DNA from 3 places in the Oceanobacillus sp. FSL K6-3682 genome. Region 1 is predicted to be linked to each of the others. Evidence: predicted binding sites of a transcription regulator. Region 1 holds the regulator's gene; each other region holds the start of a gene.
What was found. Region 1 encodes CtsR, which represses protease genes until heat stress. Its sites were predicted from a motif close to ATGGTCAATAAAGGTCAAACA; they were not measured.
Positions count from the first base shown of each region.

Region 2: clpP (ATP-dependent Clp endopeptidase proteolytic subunit ClpP) is a predicted target of CtsR. The motif match lies at 1,689-1,709, and genes of this name have one in related genera.
Region 3: MHH51_RS08515 (ATP-dependent Clp protease ATP-binding subunit) is a predicted target of CtsR. The motif match lies at 2,951-2,971, and genes of this name have one in related genera.

Region 1 is NZ_CP150263.1:106,783-113,635, reverse strand. It holds gene clpC (ATP-dependent protease ATP-binding subunit ClpC) at 1-1,241, opposite strand, end outside; gene MHH51_RS00580 (protein arginine kinase) at 1,255-2,319, opposite strand; gene MHH51_RS00575 (UvrB/UvrC motif-containing protein) at 2,316-2,867, opposite strand; gene MHH51_RS00570 (CtsR family transcriptional regulator) at 2,892-3,359, opposite strand; gene MHH51_RS00565 (MgtC/SapB family protein) at 3,542-4,228, opposite strand; rRNA gene rrf (5S ribosomal RNA) at 4,548-4,663, opposite strand; rRNA gene MHH51_RS00555 (23S ribosomal RNA) at 4,802-6,853, opposite strand, start outside.
Region 2 is NZ_CP150263.1:3,520,753-3,527,605, forward strand. It holds gene MHH51_RS17425 (IS1182 family transposase) at 1-837, opposite strand, end outside; gene clpP (ATP-dependent Clp endopeptidase proteolytic subunit ClpP) at 1,034-1,618, opposite strand; tRNA gene MHH51_RS17435 (tRNA-Arg) at 1,856-1,931, shown strand; gene MHH51_RS17440 (HPr family phosphocarrier protein) at 2,057-2,314, opposite strand; gene whiA (DNA-binding protein WhiA) at 2,442-3,392, opposite strand; gene MHH51_RS17450 (YvcK family protein) at 3,454-4,404, opposite strand; gene rapZ (RNase adapter RapZ) at 4,401-5,288, opposite strand; gene trxB (thioredoxin-disulfide reductase) at 6,315-6,853, opposite strand, start outside.
Region 3 is NZ_CP150263.1:1,678,205-1,685,057, reverse strand. It holds gene MHH51_RS08520 (response regulator) at 1-277, opposite strand, end outside; gene MHH51_RS08515 (ATP-dependent Clp protease ATP-binding subunit) at 723-2,867, opposite strand; gene pdaA (delta-lactam-biosynthetic de-N-acetylase) at 3,266-4,048, opposite strand; gene MHH51_RS08505 (SLC13 family permease) at 4,110-5,417, opposite strand; gene MHH51_RS08500 (YfkD famly protein) at 5,766-6,506, opposite strand; gene MHH51_RS08495 (amino acid ABC transporter permease) at 6,701-6,853, opposite strand, start outside.

The sequences.
Region 1 (6,853 bases):
GGCGGAACAGTATATGAGTTCAAGCGTACTTTTGAACCAGCTTCATCAATTAAATCAATTGCCTTATCCGGCAGGAAACGGTCCGTAATATATCGATCAGATAAGGTTGCTGCTGCTTCAATTGCCTCATCTGTAATTGTTACACGATGATGCGCTTCATAGCGGTCTCTTAAGCCTTTTAAAATTTGAATTGTTTCATCAAGTGTCGGTTCATCCACCTGAATTGGCTGGAACCGGCGCTCTAATGCAGCATCCTTTTCAATGTATTTCCGGTACTCATCTAATGTCGTTGCTCCAATACATTGTAATTCTCCGCGGGCAAGTGATGGCTTAAGAATATTAGATGCATCAATTGCACCCTCTGCTCCACCGGCACCAATAAGGGTATGGAGCTCATCAATGAATAAAATAACGTTCCCTGATTGACGAATCTCTTCCATTACTTTTTTCAAGCGGTCCTCAAACTCACCACGATATTTTGTTCCTGCAACAACAGTACCCATATCTAATGTCATCACACGTTTATCGCGCAGCGTTTCCGGAACCTCATTATCAATAATTTGCTGTGCTAATCCTTCTGCAACAGCAGTCTTGCCGACACCGGGCTCACCAATAAGTACAGGGTTGTTTTTAGTTCGGCGGCTCAGTACTTGAATAACTCGTTCAATTTCCTTGGAGCGTCCAATAACAGGGTCTATCTTCCCTTCTTTCGCACTGACCGTCAAATCACGGGCTAAAGAATCTAAAGTAGGGGTGCTTGCGTTTGTCTGTTGCCCTGTGCGCCCTTGACGCCCTGCCTGGGACTCATTACTCCCTAAGAGCTGAAGCACCTGCTGCCGGGCTTTATTTAAGCTTACACCAAGGTTATTTAAAACACGGGCAGCAACTCCTTCTCCTTCACGGATTAAACCTAAGAGAATATGCTCTGTTCCAACATAAGAGTGGCCCAGCTTCCTTGCTTCATCCTGAGATAATTCAACGACCTTCTTCGCTCTGGGAGTATAATGAATGGATTGAGAAGGCTGCTTGCCAACACCAATCAGCTTTTCAACTTCTTCTTGAATTTTAGATACTTCCAAGCCGAGAGATTGCAATGCTTTCGCAGCTATGCCTTCTCCTTCACGTACCAAACCAAGAAGAATATGCTCTGTTCCAATATTATTATGGCCTAATCGTACAGCCTCATCTTGAGATAATGCTAATACCTTTTGTGCTCTCTCTGTAAAGCGACCAAACATCATATGTTATTTCCTCCTACTTTTTCAAATTTAATCTTTCACGAATGATGGAAGCCCTTCGAATATCACGTTCATCAGAGCGTAATGCTTTATTAGCATAATGTTGCAGGAATCCAGGTTGTGTTAAAACCATCAGCTCATTCAGTATATTCTCGGAAATGTTTTCTATTATGCCTAAATCTATACCTAAACGCAAATTTGAAATACAAATCGCAGCTTCCTTTGAATCAATTATCCTGCTATTTTTTAATGTTCCATATGAACGGAAGACGCGATCCTCCAGGCTAATCTCTGATTGTTCGTAAATATATACACGAGCCATGCGTTCATGCTCCACGAGCTGATTAACAATGCTCTCCAAATCTTCTATAATGTCCTCTTCCGATTTGCCCAGCGTAATCTGATTTGATATTTGAAATATATTTCCTCTTGCCTCACTGCCCTCACCATATATCCCTCTGACAACAAGACCTAGCTGGTTGATTGCGGGAATCAGCCGATTAATTTGCTTTGTCAGCACGAGAGCAGGTAAATGCATCATAATAGAAGCTCGCATCCCAGTTCCAATATTTGTAGGACAACTGGTGAGGTAACCTTTTGTCTCGTCGAATGCATAGTCGGCCTTTTCTTCCAGCCAATCATCTAAGTAGTATGCTTCCTCCAATGCTTTTTTCAGCTGTAGACCTGGATAATACACCTGGATACGCAAATGGTCCTCTTCATTTACCATAATCGAAGTCTGCTCCTGTGCAGATAATAACACAGCCGCATGATCACTATGCTTAATTAAATGTGGACTTATTAAGTGTTTTTCCACCAAAACAAGTTTTTCAATCATATTTAAATTATTCATTGGTATAAATGAAATGGAATCCTGCTCCGTATCTTCCTGCTGAGTATAATTTTTCTTAATAAACTGCAGTACTTCTTCTAATGCTTCTTGATTACCGGATGTCGGGTACAATTGATCAGCAAAGTTGCGGGCTAAACGAACGCGGCTGCTCATCACTATATCTTTATCTGGACCATCCTTCAGCATCCATGGGCTAATCGCTTCGTTTATAAATGATTCTAATGTCACGTGTTATCACCCGCTTCCTTATTTTGGTGATTTTCTTTCTCCAGTTCTCTGATTTTATCACGAAGAACAGCTGCCTTTTCAAACTCTTCTTCTTCAATCAGCTGTTTTAACTCTTCTTTATGAGAAGAAATTAATTGTTTTTGCTGTATATACTTTCCTGCACGCTTTGGTATCCTGCCAGTATGCTTTGTATTTCCAGCATGTACACGCCGTAAAATTGGTTCTACCTTGGATCCAAAGGAAGCATAACAATTTGCACAGCCAAATTTCCCGGCCTTTTTAAATTCACTAAACGTTCTGCCGCAAGAGGGGCATTTCAGTTCTTGGGACTGATTGGATTTTGTTGTTCCTGCAGAGCTCAAATTTAATCCATCCTTTTGGAACAGCCCTGATAAAAGGTCGTTTAAAGAATATCCTTCTTCTGGATAGCTTAAATACCCTTTCTTCTTGGCACATACTTCACAAAGACTGATTTTTTTCTCCTGGCCATTTATTATATGTTTAAAATGTAATGTAGCCTTTCTTTCACGGCATTCCTGGCATTCCATACGACGCTCCTCCCCTTCAGGTAATTAATCGTTCAAATACTTAAGAGCAGTTAATGCAGATTTGAGTATACGTGCACGCAATTCATCACGTAATGGTAATTGAAAAGCCAATGTTGTTCTATCAATACTTGCTAACATTAACTTTGCTTCACGTGCTGTAATCAGCTCCTCCTCTAAAAGCCGATCTAAAATATCTAAGGCAGCACGTTGGGGGATCGAATCACCGATTAAAAATATAATCTCATCGATTAACTCTGATTGATTCTGATGACGTATACGCATAATCCGAATATAACCGCCACCCCCGCGCTTACTTTCCACAATATACCCCTTCTCCACAGTAAATCGTGTATTAATCACATAATTTATTTGAGAAGGTACACATTGAAATTGATCTGCAATTTCACTTCTTTTAATTTCGATAGCTTGCTGCTCCTCTGCCTGTAATACTTTTTTCAAATATTGTTCAATGATATCTGAAATGTTACTCATCCTTCGCACCTCAAATCAAATAATTTATTCGATAAATCAGTTCCTTTGACTTTGACTAACTTTGACTATGACTTTATTATAATATAAATTCTTTAAGTTGCAAATGGATGGTATTTCTATTTTTGACAAACAGACAAGAAATCAAAACATAATTATAGAAACTCTATGAAAATATTTAAATTTTAACTTCGTTTTGTTATATTTACCACTCCTGGAAGCTTGGATATATCATCAAATAAATAAATTAAATTTTTATTCCCCTTCATATTTGTCCACATATGAATTCTGCGTTGATTACCTTCCAACAATTTTATCTCCATTTGTTTAATATTAAAATGATTCTTTTCAATTGACTTTACTGCTTCATGTATTTCAAATTCCTCTGATGCAATAATCTCAATAAAATTGCTTGATTTAAATCGGGGGAAGAAATGCTCTATTTGATTTAAAAAAATTAAACTGACAAGAATAATAAGCGTTGTTACAATAGCAACGCTGTACATACCGGCTCCGACAACTAATCCAATACCTGCTACAGCCCATATAGAAGCAGCTGTTGTTAACCCTTTGATAGTTCCTCCGTAAACAATAATTGTACCTGCTCCCAGAAAGCCGATACCGCTAATTACATAAGAAGGGATACGGGCAGGATCGAATCGAATATTATCATATTGTTCCATGAAAGCGATAAAACCAAAAATTGATAAAATCATCATTAAACAGGATCCTACTCCTACTAGTATATGCGTACGGAACCCAGCTGAATGATTATTAATTTCTCGTTCAAAACCAATTAAACCAGATAATATCAAAGCAATAAATAAACGTGATACAATAACAAGAAAATCACCACCAATGAATTGTTCCAATTTTACTTACTCCTTTGTATAGAATTTAAAATGCAATTATATCTTTACGTGATCGTTTCATCTTTTATGCATATTCGAATATATAGAAAAGAATAGCTTGTCTCCATCTCCTCTCTCAAAAATATCATTTTTAAATTTTATCATGTCTAACTTCCATTATATTCTAATCCTTTTAATTTGCTAATAAGAAAATTTTATTATCTATTCTGGATTACTTTTTTTAATAAGCTTATTTAATTATTTTATGATTCCAAATTTAATATAGAAGGTTTAAGAATACAAAAAAGAGTTAAGCATAAGCTTAACTCTTTTTTAATGTGCCTGGCAACGTCCTACTCTCGCAGGGGGAAGCCCCCAACTACCATTGGCGCTGAAGAACTTAACTTCTGTGTTCGGCATGGGAACAGGTGTGACCTCTTCGCTATCGCCACCAGACAATACAATATGTAACTTGAAGATGTTTCCTTAAAAACAAGGACAAGTTATATTATATGCACTTCAGAATAAAAATGCAACACTTTTTTTAAATTTGCACCCTGAAAACTAAATAAGAGTAACGTGACATCAAAAAACTTAGATAAGTCCTCAATCGATTAGTATCCGTCAGCTGCACGTGTCGCCACGCTTCCACCTCGGACCTATCAACCTCATCGTCTCTGAGGGATTTTACTCACTTGAAGTGATGGGAAGTTTCATCTTGAGGGGGGCTTCATGCTTAGATGCTTTCAGCACTTATCCTTTCCACACGTAGCTACCCAGCTATGCTCCTGGCGGAACAACTGGTACACCAGCGGTGTGTCCATCCCGGTCCTCTCGTACTAAGGACAGCTCCTCTCAAACTTCCAACGCCCACGACGGATAGGGACCGAACTGTCTCACGACGTTCTGAACCCAGCTCGCGTACCGCTTTAATGGGCGAACAGCCCAACCCTTGGGACCGACTACAGCCCCAGGATGCGATGAGCCGACATCGAGGTGCCAAACCTCCCCGTCGATGTGAACTCTTGGGGGAGATAAGCCTGTTATCCCCGGGGTAGCTTTTATCCGTTGAGCGATGGCCCTTCCATGCGGAACCACCGGATCACTAAGCCCGACTTTCGTCCCTGCTCGACTTGTAGGTCTCGCAGTCAAGCTCCCTTCTGCCTTTACACTCTACGAATGATTTCCAACCATTCTGAGGGAACCTTTGGGCGCCTCCGTTACCTTTTAGGAGGCGACCGCCCCAGTCAAACTGCCCGCCTGACACTGTCTCCGAACCGGATTACGGTCCTGGGTTAGAATGGTCATACAGTTAGGGTGGTATCCCACGGGTGCCTCCACGTAAGCTGGCGCTCACGCTTCAAAGGCTCCCACCTATCCTGTACAAACTGCACAAACATTCCATATCAGGCTACAGTAAAGCTCCACGGGGTCTTTCCGTCCTGTCGCGGGTAATGCGCATCTTCACGCATAGTATAATTTCACCGGGTCTCTCGTTGAGACAGTGCCCAAGTCGTTGCACCTTTCGTGCGGGTCGGAACTTACCCGACAAGGAATTTCGCTACCTTAGGACCGTTATAGTTACGGCCGCCGTTTACTGGGGCTTCGGTTCAAAGCTTCGCTCCGAAGAGCTAACTCTTCCCCTTAACCTTCCAGCACCGGGCAGGTGTCAGCCCCTATACTTCGCCTTTCGGCTTCGCAGAGACCTGTGTTTTTGCTAAACAGTCGCTTGGGCCTATTCACTGCGGCTCACTCACAAGTGAGCACCCCTTCTCCCGAAGTTACGGGGTCATTTTGCCGAGTTCCTTAACGAGAGTTCTCCCGCTCACCTTAGGATTCTCTCCTCGCCTACCTGTGTCGGTTTGCGGTACGGGCACCTATGATCTAACTAGAGGCTTTTCTTGGCAGTGTGAAATCAGGAACTTCGGTACTCTATTTCCCTCCCCATCACAGCTCAGAAATATGTCAGACGGATTTGCCTATCTGACTTCCTCGCATGCTTGGACGCACATCCATCAGTGCGCACTCCTTATCCTCCTGCGTCCCCCCATTGTTCAAACAATCATGAGGTGGTACAGGAATATCAACCTGTTGTCCATCGCCTACGCCTGTCGGCCTCGGCTTAGGTCCCGACTAACCCTGAGAGGACGAGCCTTCCTCAGGAAACCTTAGGCATTCGGTGAAAGAGATTCTCACTCTTTTTTCGCTACTCATACCGGCATTCTCACTTCAAAGCGCTCCACCAGTCCTCACGGTCTGACTTCTCTGCACTTTGAACGCTCTCCTACCATTGTTCGTAAGAACAATCCGCAGCTTCGGTGATACGTTTAGCCCCGGTACATTTTCGGCGCAGCGTCACTCGACCAGTGAGCTATTACGCACTCTTTCAATGATGGCTGCTTCTAAGCCAACATCCTGGTTGTCTGTGCAACGCCACATCCTTTTCCACTTAACGTATACTTTGGGACCTTAGCTGGCGGTCTGGGCTGTTTCCCTTTCGACTATGAACCTTATCACCCATAGTCTGACTCCCAAGTTGAAGTAACTGGCATTCGGAGTTTGACTGAATTCGGTAACCCGGTAGGGGCCCCTAGTCCAATCAGTGCTCTACCTCCAGTACTCACGATCTTGAGGCTAGCCCTAAAG
Region 2 (6,853 bases), 1.4 Mb from region 1:
GTCATCTTTCAATCGCATAAAGGTTGCGTCGTGATCCGTCTTGGAATAGCTGTTACGTTCTTCTAAAATCTCCAAGGCTTCTTCATATTTTTCTTGACGACAGATGAAATCGTGCACCTGTTTTAAGGCTTGTTTTGGCTGCTTTCGTTCCGAACGCAGGGCTTTTCGGTCTTGTGCTTTTTCAATCGATTCGATTTGTTTCGTATACGTTTGGACTGACTTATCCAAATTCGCTGCCATCTGTTGAAGTTCTTGCGTCGATAGAGCTTCCGGGTTTTCCCGGTTGATTTCTGGAATAATTTCTTTTTCCACTAATTCTTCATAGAGGGCATGGGACTTCTCTACAAGTTTCGTTTGATAACGCTCGATCGATTTTCGCCAGACAAAGGTGAATTTATTGGCATTGGCTTCAATTTTGGTCCCGTCAATAAAGATAGCCTCCGCATCGATCAACTCTTTTTCCACCAGCTGACAACGAAATTGGACGAAGCACTGACGCAATAGTTCTTTTACTTCTGGATTCACACGAAAACGGTTGATAGTACGGTAACTCGGCTCATATCCTTGCGCAAGCCACATCATTCGCACACTATCTTTTAATAATGCTTCGATTTTTCGGCCAGAGAACACCGACTGGGTATAAGCACATAAAATAATTTTCATCATCATACGCGGGTGATAGGCGGGACAGCCTGTTTGACGGGTAAAACCGGTGAAAGCTTCTTCTGGAATCTGTTCGATAAATTCATGGATGGTATAAGCAATATCATTTTCTTGTAATTTCATCTCGAAATCTAATGGCAAAACGACTTGATTTACGTTATAATATTTAAACATAAGGATACCTCGATTCTGTTTTTGTAGTGGTACTTTAACTTTATCAGAAGGTATCCTTTTTTTGTACGTTTATTTCATTTTTTAATCAAATTAAAAAAGTGACTTCCTACTTAAAATCATAGTAGAAAGTCACTTTTTCTATTTTTACTGGCTTTTGTCCCAGCCTCTTTTTTTTACTTTTTTTTTTACACTTCAATTATTGTTTGCGTTCAAAGATATCATCAATTAAGCCGTATTCTTTGGACTGTTCTGCAGTCATAAAGTTATCACGCTCTGTATCATGTTCAATAACTTCTAATGGCTGTCCGGTGTTTTCAGACATGATACGGTTCATACGTTTTTTAATTTCAATAATTCTTCTTGCATGAATCTCAATGTCTGTTGCCTGACCTTGTGTACCACCTAATGGCTGGTGAATCATGATCTCACTGTTCGGCAAAGCAAAACGTTTACCCTTTTCACCAGCGTTAAGCAGGAATGCTCCCATAGAAGCTGCCATACCAATGCAGATTGTAGATACATCTGATTTAATAAAATTCATTGTATCAAAAATTGCCATTCCGGCTGTAATAGATCCGCCAGGAGAATTAATGTATAAAGAGATATCTTTTCCTGGATCTTCTGCTTCTAAGAATAATAGCTGTGCTACAATAGAGTTGGCGACATTGTCATCAATACCGCTGCCAAGTAAAATAATCCGGTCCTTCAATAAACGGGAATAAATATCGTATGCGCGTTCACCACGGTTTGTTTGTTCAATAACTGTAGGTACTAAATTCATTATAAATCCTCCTTGAATAGCCAGTTAACATGGCTGATGATTTAATTACTATAGTTAATATGATAGCTCATTGGTCAATAAAGGTCAAACAAAAAGATTCTCCAAATTTCTACTTTAACCAGTTTTCCCGATTTTATGTTTGTTAAACCTAAGAAATTTTATCAAATAAAGAAAAAGGACTTGTCTCAGAAGGAATTCGTATGTATAATTAAGGTTGTGTTTTTAATAAAACAATACGCGCCCATAGCTCAGCTGGATAGAGCACTGGTTTCCGGTACCAGGTTTGCCGGGGGTTCGAATCCCTCTGGGCGCGCTACTAGAAAAATGAAATGCAATGATAACTCCCTCTTAAGTTTGAGTAAAGATTACCCGCCCTTAAGAGGGAGTTTTTAAATAGGCATAGATTTGCTATTTATTATAAACTTAACATTAGCTCAATCATACTTTCTCGCGAACAAGGCTTGTTAAATATTCCATTGCCTCTTCTTCGTCTTCACCTTCGATAATAAGCTTAATTTCTTCCCCTTTTGTCAAAGCTAAGCTCATCAGTCCCATAATGCTTTTCGCATTCACTTTTTTATCATCATTCTCTAAAAATATGTGTGAATCAAATCGATTGGCCTCTTGTACAAAATAGGCAGCTGGTCTTGCCTGCAATCCTGAATCTAATTCAATCTTCACCGTTTTCTCAATCAACAAATCCACTCTCCTGTCTTAAGTAAACGCCTCCATTTTTTTGCAATGCAGAGAAAGCTCTGCATTTATTTTTTGGCGATGTTCCATGATATTTATTGCATTATATCATATTCTCCGGATGCTAGCATTAATTACCAAGCTGCAGCTCTCCACGTTTAATTTTTTCTGCGAATTCATCAATCTTCTTCAATCGATGATTCACGCCTGATTTAGAAATTGTCCCGCTGGAAACGAGTTCTCCCAATTCCTTTAATGAAACTTCTTCATACTGAACCCGCAGCTTAGCCATCTCTTGCAATTTCTCAGGTAATTGTTCCAGTCCGACTGTTCGTTCAATCAATTTAATATTTTCAATTTGACGGAATGCCGCACCAATGGTTTTATTTAAGTTCGCTGTTTCACAATTTACTAACCTGTTCACAGAGTTCCGCATATCACGGACAATACGGACATCTTCAAATTTCAATAATGCTTGATGTGCTCCGATAATACTTAAAAAAGCAGTAATCCTTTCTGCTTCCTTCATATATACGATATGTCCGTTTTTACGTTCCAATGTTCTTGCATGCAAGTCGTATCCATTCAATAATGTTTTTAACGCTTCTGCATGTTCTTCATAATAATTGAAAATCTCTAAATGATAAGAAGATGTTTCCGGATTATTCATCGAACCGCCAGCCAGAAACGCTCCACGTAAATATGATTTGCGGCAGCACTCTTTATCTAAGTATTTCTCTGAAATAGTCCGGATAATTTGATATTGATTTTCGATTAAATCCAAATCCTTTAATAAAGACTGGACACCGTTTTTCATACGGACAATATAAACATTATTTTTTTTCAGCTTCATTTTTTTACGGACAAGCAGTTCTACCGGTAATGTATAATTTTGCTTAATTAATGTGTAAATACGCCTTGCAATTGCTGCATTCTCCGTCTGCACATCCAGTGCATAACCTTGCTTTGATATAGAAATAACGCCATTCATTCGAACTAATGCAGCTAACTCAGCAAACTGGCAGCAGGAATCCGATTGAATCGCGGTTAGTTCTTTTTTAATATCTGATGCGAAGGACATAGTATCACACTCCTTCCCTTTTCAACACGCACATAAAGCAAAACTTCATTCCATGATAAAATTATAAAAATTTATAAAGCATCTCAGCAATTTTATCATTATTATGGCGAAGTGTTCCATCTTTATGCTTTACAACAATATTTCCTGCAACTACCTGAACATTCATGGCTTTTAAGCGGTCAATATCCGCTTCTACCGGAAATGCTCTCTCTTCTTTATAAATTTCCTGTGTTTCTGCATCTATTGGCTGGTTATGAACAATAACATAATCAACACAAGCATCACCAACATGGTCGTGAATAGCCTGAACATGATCTGCCGCGGAATAACCTGTTGTTTCTCCATATTGCGTCATGATATTACAAACATAGACTTTCTTTGCTTTCGCGTTGTGTAATGCTTCCTTCACTTCTGGAACAATTAGATTCGGCATGATGGAAGTATACAGGCTCCCTGGAGATATAACAATCAGATCTGCTTTTTCAATGGATTCAACAGCATTGGGTAATGGATGCAGCGGCTGCGGCTCTAAAAAAATACGTTTAATCCGTTTTCCCGACAGAGGGATATTTGATTCACCATGAATAATTTCTCCGTCTTCCATAATTGCATGCAAAGACATATTATCATTTGAAATCGGATATATCTTTCCTTTTACATTTAGAACCCGGGAAATTTCTTTTATCCCCTGATTAAAATTACCGGTCATCGATGTCATAGCAGCTAATAATAAATTCCCTAATGAATGACCAGTCAATCCATTCCCTTGTTGAAACCGATGCTGAAAGAGCTCTAAAAGCATAGGTTCTGCATCAGATAAAGCAGCAATAACGTTTCGAATATCTCCCGGTGCAGGTATTTCCATTTCTGAACGGATTCTTCCTGTACTTCCTCCATCATCCGCTACAGTCACAACTGCGGTAAGCTCCACCGGTAAATCCTTCAATCCACGCAGTAAAACCGGCATTCCTGTTCCTCCGCCAATAGCCGTTATTTTGGGAACATTGCTCATGATGATTTAGCCTTTCTCTTCTCAATATCCCGATGACTGACATGTGTAATATAATCATCATTGAATTGTTTGGAGAAATACTCAGCTAAAGCTACAGAACGATGCTGTCCGCCAGTGCAGCCAATGGCAATGACTAATTGTGATTTGCCTTCTTTTTTATATTGCGGAAACATAAAACGGAATAAATCATTTAATTTATCTGTAAACAGCTGTGTATCTGTCCATTTAAATACATACGAAGAGACTTCCTGATTTAATCCTGTTAAAGGCTGAAGCGCAGACACATAATGTGGATTCGGCAAAAAGCGTACATCAAAAACTAAATCCGCATCAATTGGAATTCCATATTTAAATCCAAAAGATACGAAATGAACCGAAAACACTTCCTGCTTTTCTTCCTTATATAATTGAAGAATCTTTTCGCGTAAATCTCTTGGCTTAAGATTTGATGTATCAATAATTCTTTGAGAACGTCCGCGCAATTCATCAATAATGATTCTCTCCTGATGAATCCCGTTTAAAGGAAGCCCGCCAACAGCTAATGGATGAGAGCGTCTTGTCTCTTTATATCTCGTAACCAAAGTTTCATCAGCTGCATCTAAAAATAGAATATGGCTTTGAATCCACGGTGTATGGCTAATTGCATCCAGTGCTTTGTATAAGGAATCAAAAAATTCTCTCCCCCGTAAATCCATGACAAGGGCCACTTTCTGAATTGTATTAGAAGCATCCTTCATTAATTCTAAAAATTTTGGAAGAAGTGCAGGAGGTAAATTATCTACACAATAATACCCTAAGTCCTCAAAGCTTTGTACCGCAACTGTTTTTCCGGCTCCTGACATTCCAGTAATAATAACGAGCTTTGTTTCTTTTTCTTGATTCACTGAACTCTCCCCTTTCAAACCTCTTCCGACGCCACTTATATTTCTGGCGGGCAGTCGAATCCCCAACCCTGGTTTCCGGGCCCTAAGATCTTAACCGGCCAGTTCTTGCGCTATACTTATTGTATCTTACTTCATTATATTAGAAAACCTGACATTCGCCAAGAATTCGGTTAAATACGGCTTGTATTTATACAAACTGAGAAAAACCAAGAAAATCACTTGCTCTTTAAAACAATGGTGTTCTTGCTAGGGAGATGTCCGCTCCAGGAAGTCGCTTTTCACGGGCAACGTCTCAGCCTCCTCGGAAGAAGACCACTTCCTGCGGGGTCTTCACCTGTTGCTTTTCCCGTAGGAGTCGACAACATCCGCTCCTATCTTTGAATAAATATGTTTCATTTGCTTTCTTACAAAGAAATGAAGCTAATTCTAGCGACGCTTTTTGATGGGACGAGTAATCGCAGTCCCAAAACGGAAGGAAATTTGGTTAAGTTAGTGACGCCCTGTCTCAGGCACCGAACTGACATACGTCCTGTATGCCCCACAGGAAAAAAGTGCTCTTCTTTTTTTCACCCAAGGACATAAGTGCGGCTTTAGCTCTGTCTGCGCCTATCGGCTTGCCAATCACTAAGTCTTCTTTATCGAGGAGATGAGCTCGGGGCCTACGGAAAGCGTAGTGTATTTCTGAGGTTGCGGTTACTCATCCTATGAAACCCGTTGGAGCGGCTATTCTTCAATATTCTTATATACTTTCTTATTCTTAAAAAAAGCTGCCTTTATTTTAATCCAAAAAAATGGACAGGTGAGTCACCTGTCCCAAAACTAATCTATCTATTAAAAGGGGGTCAATTAGTTAACCCTATCTTAACCTTTCATTGTTTCATGCGTGTTACAACAAGGTTAAGAACCAGTTACCGGAGATTAATTTTTTTATACAAATTATACCTTAAGATTGATAACCCCTATAGATTCGACAATTTCCAATAACTTTAGAATTACTTATCGCCTAAAATACGACAATTATCTTGATTAATCTTCTAATGTCTCTACATATTTAATGGCTGTTTCAGCTGCGATACTTCCATCACCAGTAGCGGTAACAATTTGTCTAAGATCTTTTGCACGGATATCTCCAGCTGCAAAAATTCCTGGAATTTTTGTTTCCATGTTTTCAGATGTAGGAATATATCCTTCTTCATCTGTAATTCCTAACTCTGTAAATGGATCGTTTAAAGGCAGCATACCGATATAAACAAATACACCGTTTGTCTCAAAATCATACACTTCATTCGTTTTATTATTTTTTAATGTGATACTGCTGACTTTTCCGTCTGTACCATTAATTTTTTCAGGCACTGTATCCCAAATAAATTCAATTTTATTATTATCAAAAGCACGATCCTGAAGAATACGCTGTGCGCGCAATTCATCACGGCGGTGAACAATGGTTACTTTACTTGCAAATCTTGTTAAATATACGCCTTCTTCCACAGCAGAGTCCCCGCCGCCGACAACAACAAGTTCTTTTTCTTTAAAGAAAGCACCATCACACACCGCACAATAAGATA
Region 3 (6,853 bases), 1.6 Mb from region 1:
ATTCAAAAGCTTTGACTGCATATTCATTATAGGCAGTTACAAAAACAATCTGTAAGGAAGGCTGTATGTTTAATAGTTTTTCCGCTAAATCAATCCCTTTTATCTCAGGCATATGTATATCCATAAATACAGCATCTATGCTTTCCCTTTGAACATGATCTATTAGATCCCCAGGGCTGTTATATTTGCCTGTAACCTGTACTCCTTCTATTTTATTAAAAAGAAAATCCAAGTATTCTAAAGCTAAATGCTCATCATCGATGATACAAATATTCAATTTATAGCCTCCTAAAAATAGGTTTGTAATTTCATTGAGAAACAAAGTATATAAACATATCATACATGATAATAATGAGAGCTTTAATCGACAATTTTCTATACAAATTCTATACAGAATGAAGCATCGGTTTTCAAAACTCCTTATCATAATTCCTGTACAAAAATTACATCTAATTTTTTTATACCATATATCGACTCAGAAAACCTTCGTTTTTAAAATTATTGTTATTGTTAATTTACGGAAGATACTCTAAAAATCCGTAGCCGCCACTTTATACAGAACAAGAACACTTGGGGGAGCTAAGTCGCAGTTCCTTTAAAACCATAGTTTTATTATAACTTTCCTGTTAACAAAAAAAGACCAGCTAACCCACTAATTGGGTCAGCTGATCCTTGTATATCCCTTTATTTAATATGCCTTACGCAATTATTCTAACTTTTTATTAAGATGCATTTGAAACAACAATTTCTTCTTCATTTACATCCACATGAACTGCTTTTACATCTTCCCCTTCGAGAATTAAATCAGTTAATTGATCTTCTACTTTATCCTGGATAACACGGCGTAATGGACGTGCACCAAAGCGTGGATCGTATCCTAATTTAACAAGACGCTGCTTAGCTTCGTCAGAGATAGTGATGCTGATTTGGTTTTCCTTCATAGTTGCTTCTAAATCATGCAGCATAAGGTCAACAATTTGTAATAGATCTTCTTCTTTTAATTCATTAAAGTTTACAATAGCATCGAAACGGTTCAGAAACTCTGGTTTGAAATAGTTACTTAGATTTTCTAATGTGGAAACTGATTCATGTGTTTTGCTGTTAAAGCCGACATTCACTTGTTTTTCACCAGTTCCGGCATTACTTGTCATAATAATGACTGTATCCTTAAAGCTTACTCTTCTGCCATGAGAATCTGTTAAATGACCGTCCTCCATAATTTGTAAGAACATATTCTGCACATCTGGATGTGCTTTTTCAATTTCATCCAGTAATAGAATAGAGTATGGGCTTCTGCGGATGCGTTCAGTCAGCTGTCCAGCTTCCTCATGTCCTACATATCCTGGTGGTGAACCGATAATTTTAGACACCGTGTGTTTTTCCATATACTCACTCATATCCAGACGGACCAAGGCATCTCTTGTGCCGAACAATTCTTCTGCCAGTACCTTTGTTAATTCTGTTTTTCCGACACCAGTAGGGCCGACAAATAAGAATGAACCGATTGGACGTTCTTTTGCTTTTAATCCGGCACGGCTTCGGCGAATTGATTTAGCAACTTTTGCTACAGCTTCTTCCTGTCCGATTACTTTGGCACGAAGATCATCAGCCAGATTTTTCATTTTTTCTTTTTCATCTTTTTGCATTTTAGTTACTGGTATACCCGTTTTTTCTTCTACAATCAATTGAATATCAGAAATATCCACATCCATTGTTTTTTCTCCGTCTTCTACTTTATCCAATTGCTTTTGTAATTGAATTTCCTGATAACGGAGATTTGCAGCGCGCTCATAGTCCTCTTTTTCTGCTGCTTCCTGCTTTTGTTTCACAACTTCATCTAAGCGTTGCTGTAATGAATCAGAATCTTTTTGTGCGTTTGCCAGATTCAATCTGGAACCAACCTCATCCATCAAGTCAATTGCTTTATCTGGTAAGAAGCGGTCCTGAATATAGCGGTTGGATAAACCGACAAATGCTTCGACTACTTCATCAGAATAACGTACTTCATGGAATTTTTCATAACGGTCTTTAATTCCCTTCAAGATTTTTACTGCATCTTCTAATGATGGTTCCTTCACGATAATAGGTTGTAAGCGTCGTTCTAACGCTGCGTCTTTTTCAATTTGACGATATTCTTTTAATGTTGTTGCACCAATTACCTGCAAATCACCACGTGCAAGAGCCGGTTTCAAGATGTTGCCCGCATCCATTTGTGAGCTTTCTGCTGTCCCCGCGCCGACAAGAAGGTGAATTTCATCAATAAATACAATTACATCATTACGCTCCTGTAATTCAGCAATCAGTTTATTCATCCGCTCTTCAAATTGACCTCGGATACCAGTGTTTGCAACTAAAGAAGCTACATCCAGCAGATAAATTTCTTTGTTCATTAATTTAGCAGGTACATTACCTTCGACAATATTTACTGCCAGTCCTTCTGCAATTGCGGTTTTACCAACACCTGGTTCACCGATTAATACGGGGTTGTTTTTATTTCTTCTATTCAATGTTTCAATAACTCGTTTAATTTCTTTATCTCTACCAATGACAGGATCAATCTTCCCTGCTCGCGCTTGATCAGTAATATTTTTTGCTAACTGATCAATTAAGCCATTTCCATTGTTTGATTTTTGTTTCGTTCTAGTGCGTGCACTTGCACCACTTTGTTGATTACCTTGGAAAAAGTTGTTGGCAAATGATTGATCCATATTGCCAAATGGAGAATTAGAGAAAAAGTCACTGTTCATCATATTTCCTTGTATTTCTTGTAAACACTCATGGCAAAGATGCACTTCCATACGTTGTCCATTCATTTGCATTTGTGCATTAATCGTTGCCTCATTTTGTCCACAGTTTTGACATTTCATTTCTCATTCCTCCTTTAAATTAGTCAGATAGCTTATTTATTCGTTATTTTGACTTTGACTATCTTTGACTATAATTACATTATACTCTGACCTTCTTTGACTTTCAAGTGTTTTAGTCAAATTTTTTTATTTTTTTTTGACCTTTTGTATTTATGATAGATTGAATATAGGCCAACGCCTTATTACATAAGAGATTTAGCAAGTTATCTGTTTATCAGATTTCTGATCAAAGAGGTTCAAAAATACAAATTTCTTATGAAAAGAATGACTTTCTTTTTTCATAAGGAGAATTTGTTTTTGCAGTATATCAAAAAAACTGTCCTTTTAGAAGCGTAACGTTTTATCAGAATATACTCTTCTGAATAACTACGTTTTCTTCTATAAAAGGACAGTTTACTTTAATAAGGAAACTGCTTTGGCAATTGATTACGCATCCATAAATCATCTAAGTTTTTAAATTGATACCCTTCTTCTTTTAAATCCTGAATTACTTTTTCCAGGGCAGCTGCATTATCACTGGAGACAGCATGCAGTAAAATAATTGCTCCGGGATGAATCTGTTTCATAATCTCGTCATAGGCATAATCTGCACCTTTTTGTGCGTTTGTTTCCCAATCCTTAAAAGCCAGTGACCAAAACACATGAACAAGTCCGATTTCTGTTGACCATTTCAATGTATCTGAACTGAATGTCCCCCGTGGAGGTCTGACAAATATTAATTCATCTTGATCACTTATCTCGGCAACTGCCTGTTCTAAATCTGTCAGTTCTTTTTCAATGGCTTCCTTATTCATAATTGTAAAGTCTGGATGATGGTAGGAGTGATTTCCAATAATATGCCCTTCCTCCACCATCCTTTTGACTAAATCAGGCTCACTTTCTACATAATGTCCTGTTACAAAAAAAGTTGCTGGAACTTCTTCTTTTTTTAATACATCTAATATGTCAGAGGTAAAGCCCTGCTCGTAGCCATTGTCAAAGGTGAGATAAAGGTTTTTCTCCCCGCTGTCATCCAGATAGAACGCATTATATTTATCCAATACTTCCTGATATGACCCTATCTCCGGAGGCGTATGATTATTATTTTTCTGGTAGCCCCATCCATACGCAAAAGCTGTGTTCCATGTGAAAGCACAAAAGAAAAAGGCAAGTGATAACAGGAAAGCGATTAGTTGTTTCATTCAAATCCCACCCAGTTTTTCTCTTACCTTTTCCTTTTGCTTCTACTTTTATACGCTTTTTTTATAATACCATTGCAGCAATCCAGCCGAAAATAAATAAAGGAATATTATAGTGTATAAATGTCGGTACACAGGTACCCCAGATATGATCATGCTTTCCATCTGCATTAAGCCCCGAGGTTGGCCCCAGCGTACTGTCTGAAGCTGGAGAGCCTGCGTCGCCTAATGCTCCGGCTGTTCCAATTAAAGATGCTGTTGCAAGCGGTGAGAAACCGGCTGCAAGGCAAATTGGAACAAATAATGCTGCAATAATTGGAATGGTTCCAAAGGAAGTTCCGATACCAATCGTAATAATCAATCCAAGTAATAATAATACAAACGCAGTCAGCGGTTTATTATCTCCCAGCATAGAAATCGATACTTCCACTAATTCTCCTATTACTCCGGTTTTCTGCAGAACATTTGCAAATCCTGCAGCTACCAGGATAATAAAAGATATGGTAGCCATCATGGAGATACCCTCTGTCATCACCCGGTCCAAGACTTTAAATGGTAATGCTACCAGAACGAACATAGCTATAATTCCAGTTAATGCTCCCAAAATCAAATCTTGCGTAATAATTTGAACAATAAGAGCTAATATAATTGCAATAATCGTCATTAAATGCTGTTTATTGAATGTTACTTCTTCTACTAAATCCTCTGGTTTAATTTTATTTTCTTTTACTGTATCTTTAGGATCTTTATCTTTTCTATAAGTAAATAAGATTCCAATTAACAACCCAACAATCATCCCGGCACCAGGTATCAGCATAGATAATGTTACTTCATGCAAAGTAATTTCTGCACCGTTTGAATTTACCCCTTTTAAAATTAAGTCTTGGAAAACCAGACCGAATCCTACTGGAATCATAATATAGGGTGCTTTCAAACCAAATGTCAGCGCTACTGCTACTGCCCGGCGATCCATCCGCATTTGATCAAATAATTTTAATAAGGGAGGAATTAAAATAGGAATAAAAGCGATATGCACCGGCACTAAATTTTGTGATAAACACGCAACACCAGCTAACGCAAATAGCATTATTGTTTTCTTCCCTGTCAATATACGAATAATAAAATTGACTAATATTTTTGTAATACCTGTGTAGCTGATGGCAACTGCAAAAGCACCTAATAAAATATAACTGAGTGCTGTATTTGCAGAGTCCCCCATCCCAGCCACCATTAATTTAACAGAATCCGTAAATCCTAAACCGCTCATTAATCCGGCAGCAATCGTTGAAATTAAAATAGATAAAATAACATTTACCTTTAATAAACATAAAACAGTCATTAATAGGACTGCTAAAAGAACAACCCATTCCATTTTTCTTCCTCCAATAAATAACCATCAATTTCTTTAACACTTTATCATGATAAAGCAACAAAGATAAAATTGCAAGGAATTTTTATACTCATTTGAAATACTCCCACACTCCCCTCATGCATAGAGGCAGAAAGTTTTTTCCAGAAATTGATAAAAAGGACTGCCTTCAGACAATCCTTTGTTATTAGAATAAGATATCTTAGAGTTTTATAAATGGATTAGATGGAGTGGGTAATCGCAGTCCTACTCCCAATCTCAGTTCCATCTGTTCCTTTTATTTAGAAATAACTGATGTCAGCCCAAACGAAAATCGAGAAGATTTAAGACAGACCATCACAATTTGAGCTATTATTTGACTTTGAATGAAAAGGACAAATAATCCTGTACTGGTATCCAGGCACCAATTCCTTGTTTTGTTACATTTTTAATTTGAATGGTTTTATTGGAGCCTTTTAATTCAATATAGACTTCTCCAAATGTTACCTGGCCCTTTTCATTAACTGCAGGAGCATAGGCATCAAGTATTCCATGCTTCTGAACCGGGATGTTATATGAATTTGCCAATTTTGTATTATGCCCAATAACGGTTTGATAAGAGAGAGGCAGCTTTGTTTTTTCGCTTGCCTTTAATAACATCATTGTTTTTACCTGTTCTGGATTACTTATTTTACTGGTTAAAGCACCTTTTACTTCTTTTTGCTCCTGTTGGTAATAACTCATTTCTTGTGCCTGGTCACCACCGATATTATTCATTTCATTTTTATTAATCAATTGATATTCCCAGTTGACATTTGATTCACTGGATTGATAATTTATCGGCCATCTTCCCAGATAAACCATACCGCGGTAGCCAATTGCAATTGGAGAAGGTTTAATATTGCTTTCATTTAAAATCTTGATCAGCTCCGGATTTTCAATTGGTATATCGACACCCTCGATTAACTCCTTTGTTAAATCACTCGCCTCAATAATTTCCTGGTCTTCAGTTGAATTTGGAAATGTGTTTTCTTTGGATACATCTAATACATGACTAGGTATATCAGATTCTTTTTTCTCTTTTATTTCTTCAGCAAAACTGTTCATTGGCATCCACAGCCATGCTAAACATAAGAGCAGCATAAAAAAATAAACACGATTGCATTTTTTCATTTCCGTACCTTCCTTTCTTTTTGTTTTATTTTTTCTGAAAGGAAGAAAACTATACATCCGGTACTTTGAGACTTTTTGGCAAATAAAAAGAGATACCCTTTTAGCCTTAAAGAGTATCTCTTTCATTCCTATATTTATTTTATAAATGCACTATACCTTTTCTCTAAACGCTCCTGCAGCATGCCAATTAAAATACACACCGGCCAATAAATAAGCGCCACTAAAATATACATGGTCATTGCATCGAATTCTCTTCCTGCAACAATTTGCGCTTTTTGAAACAGCTC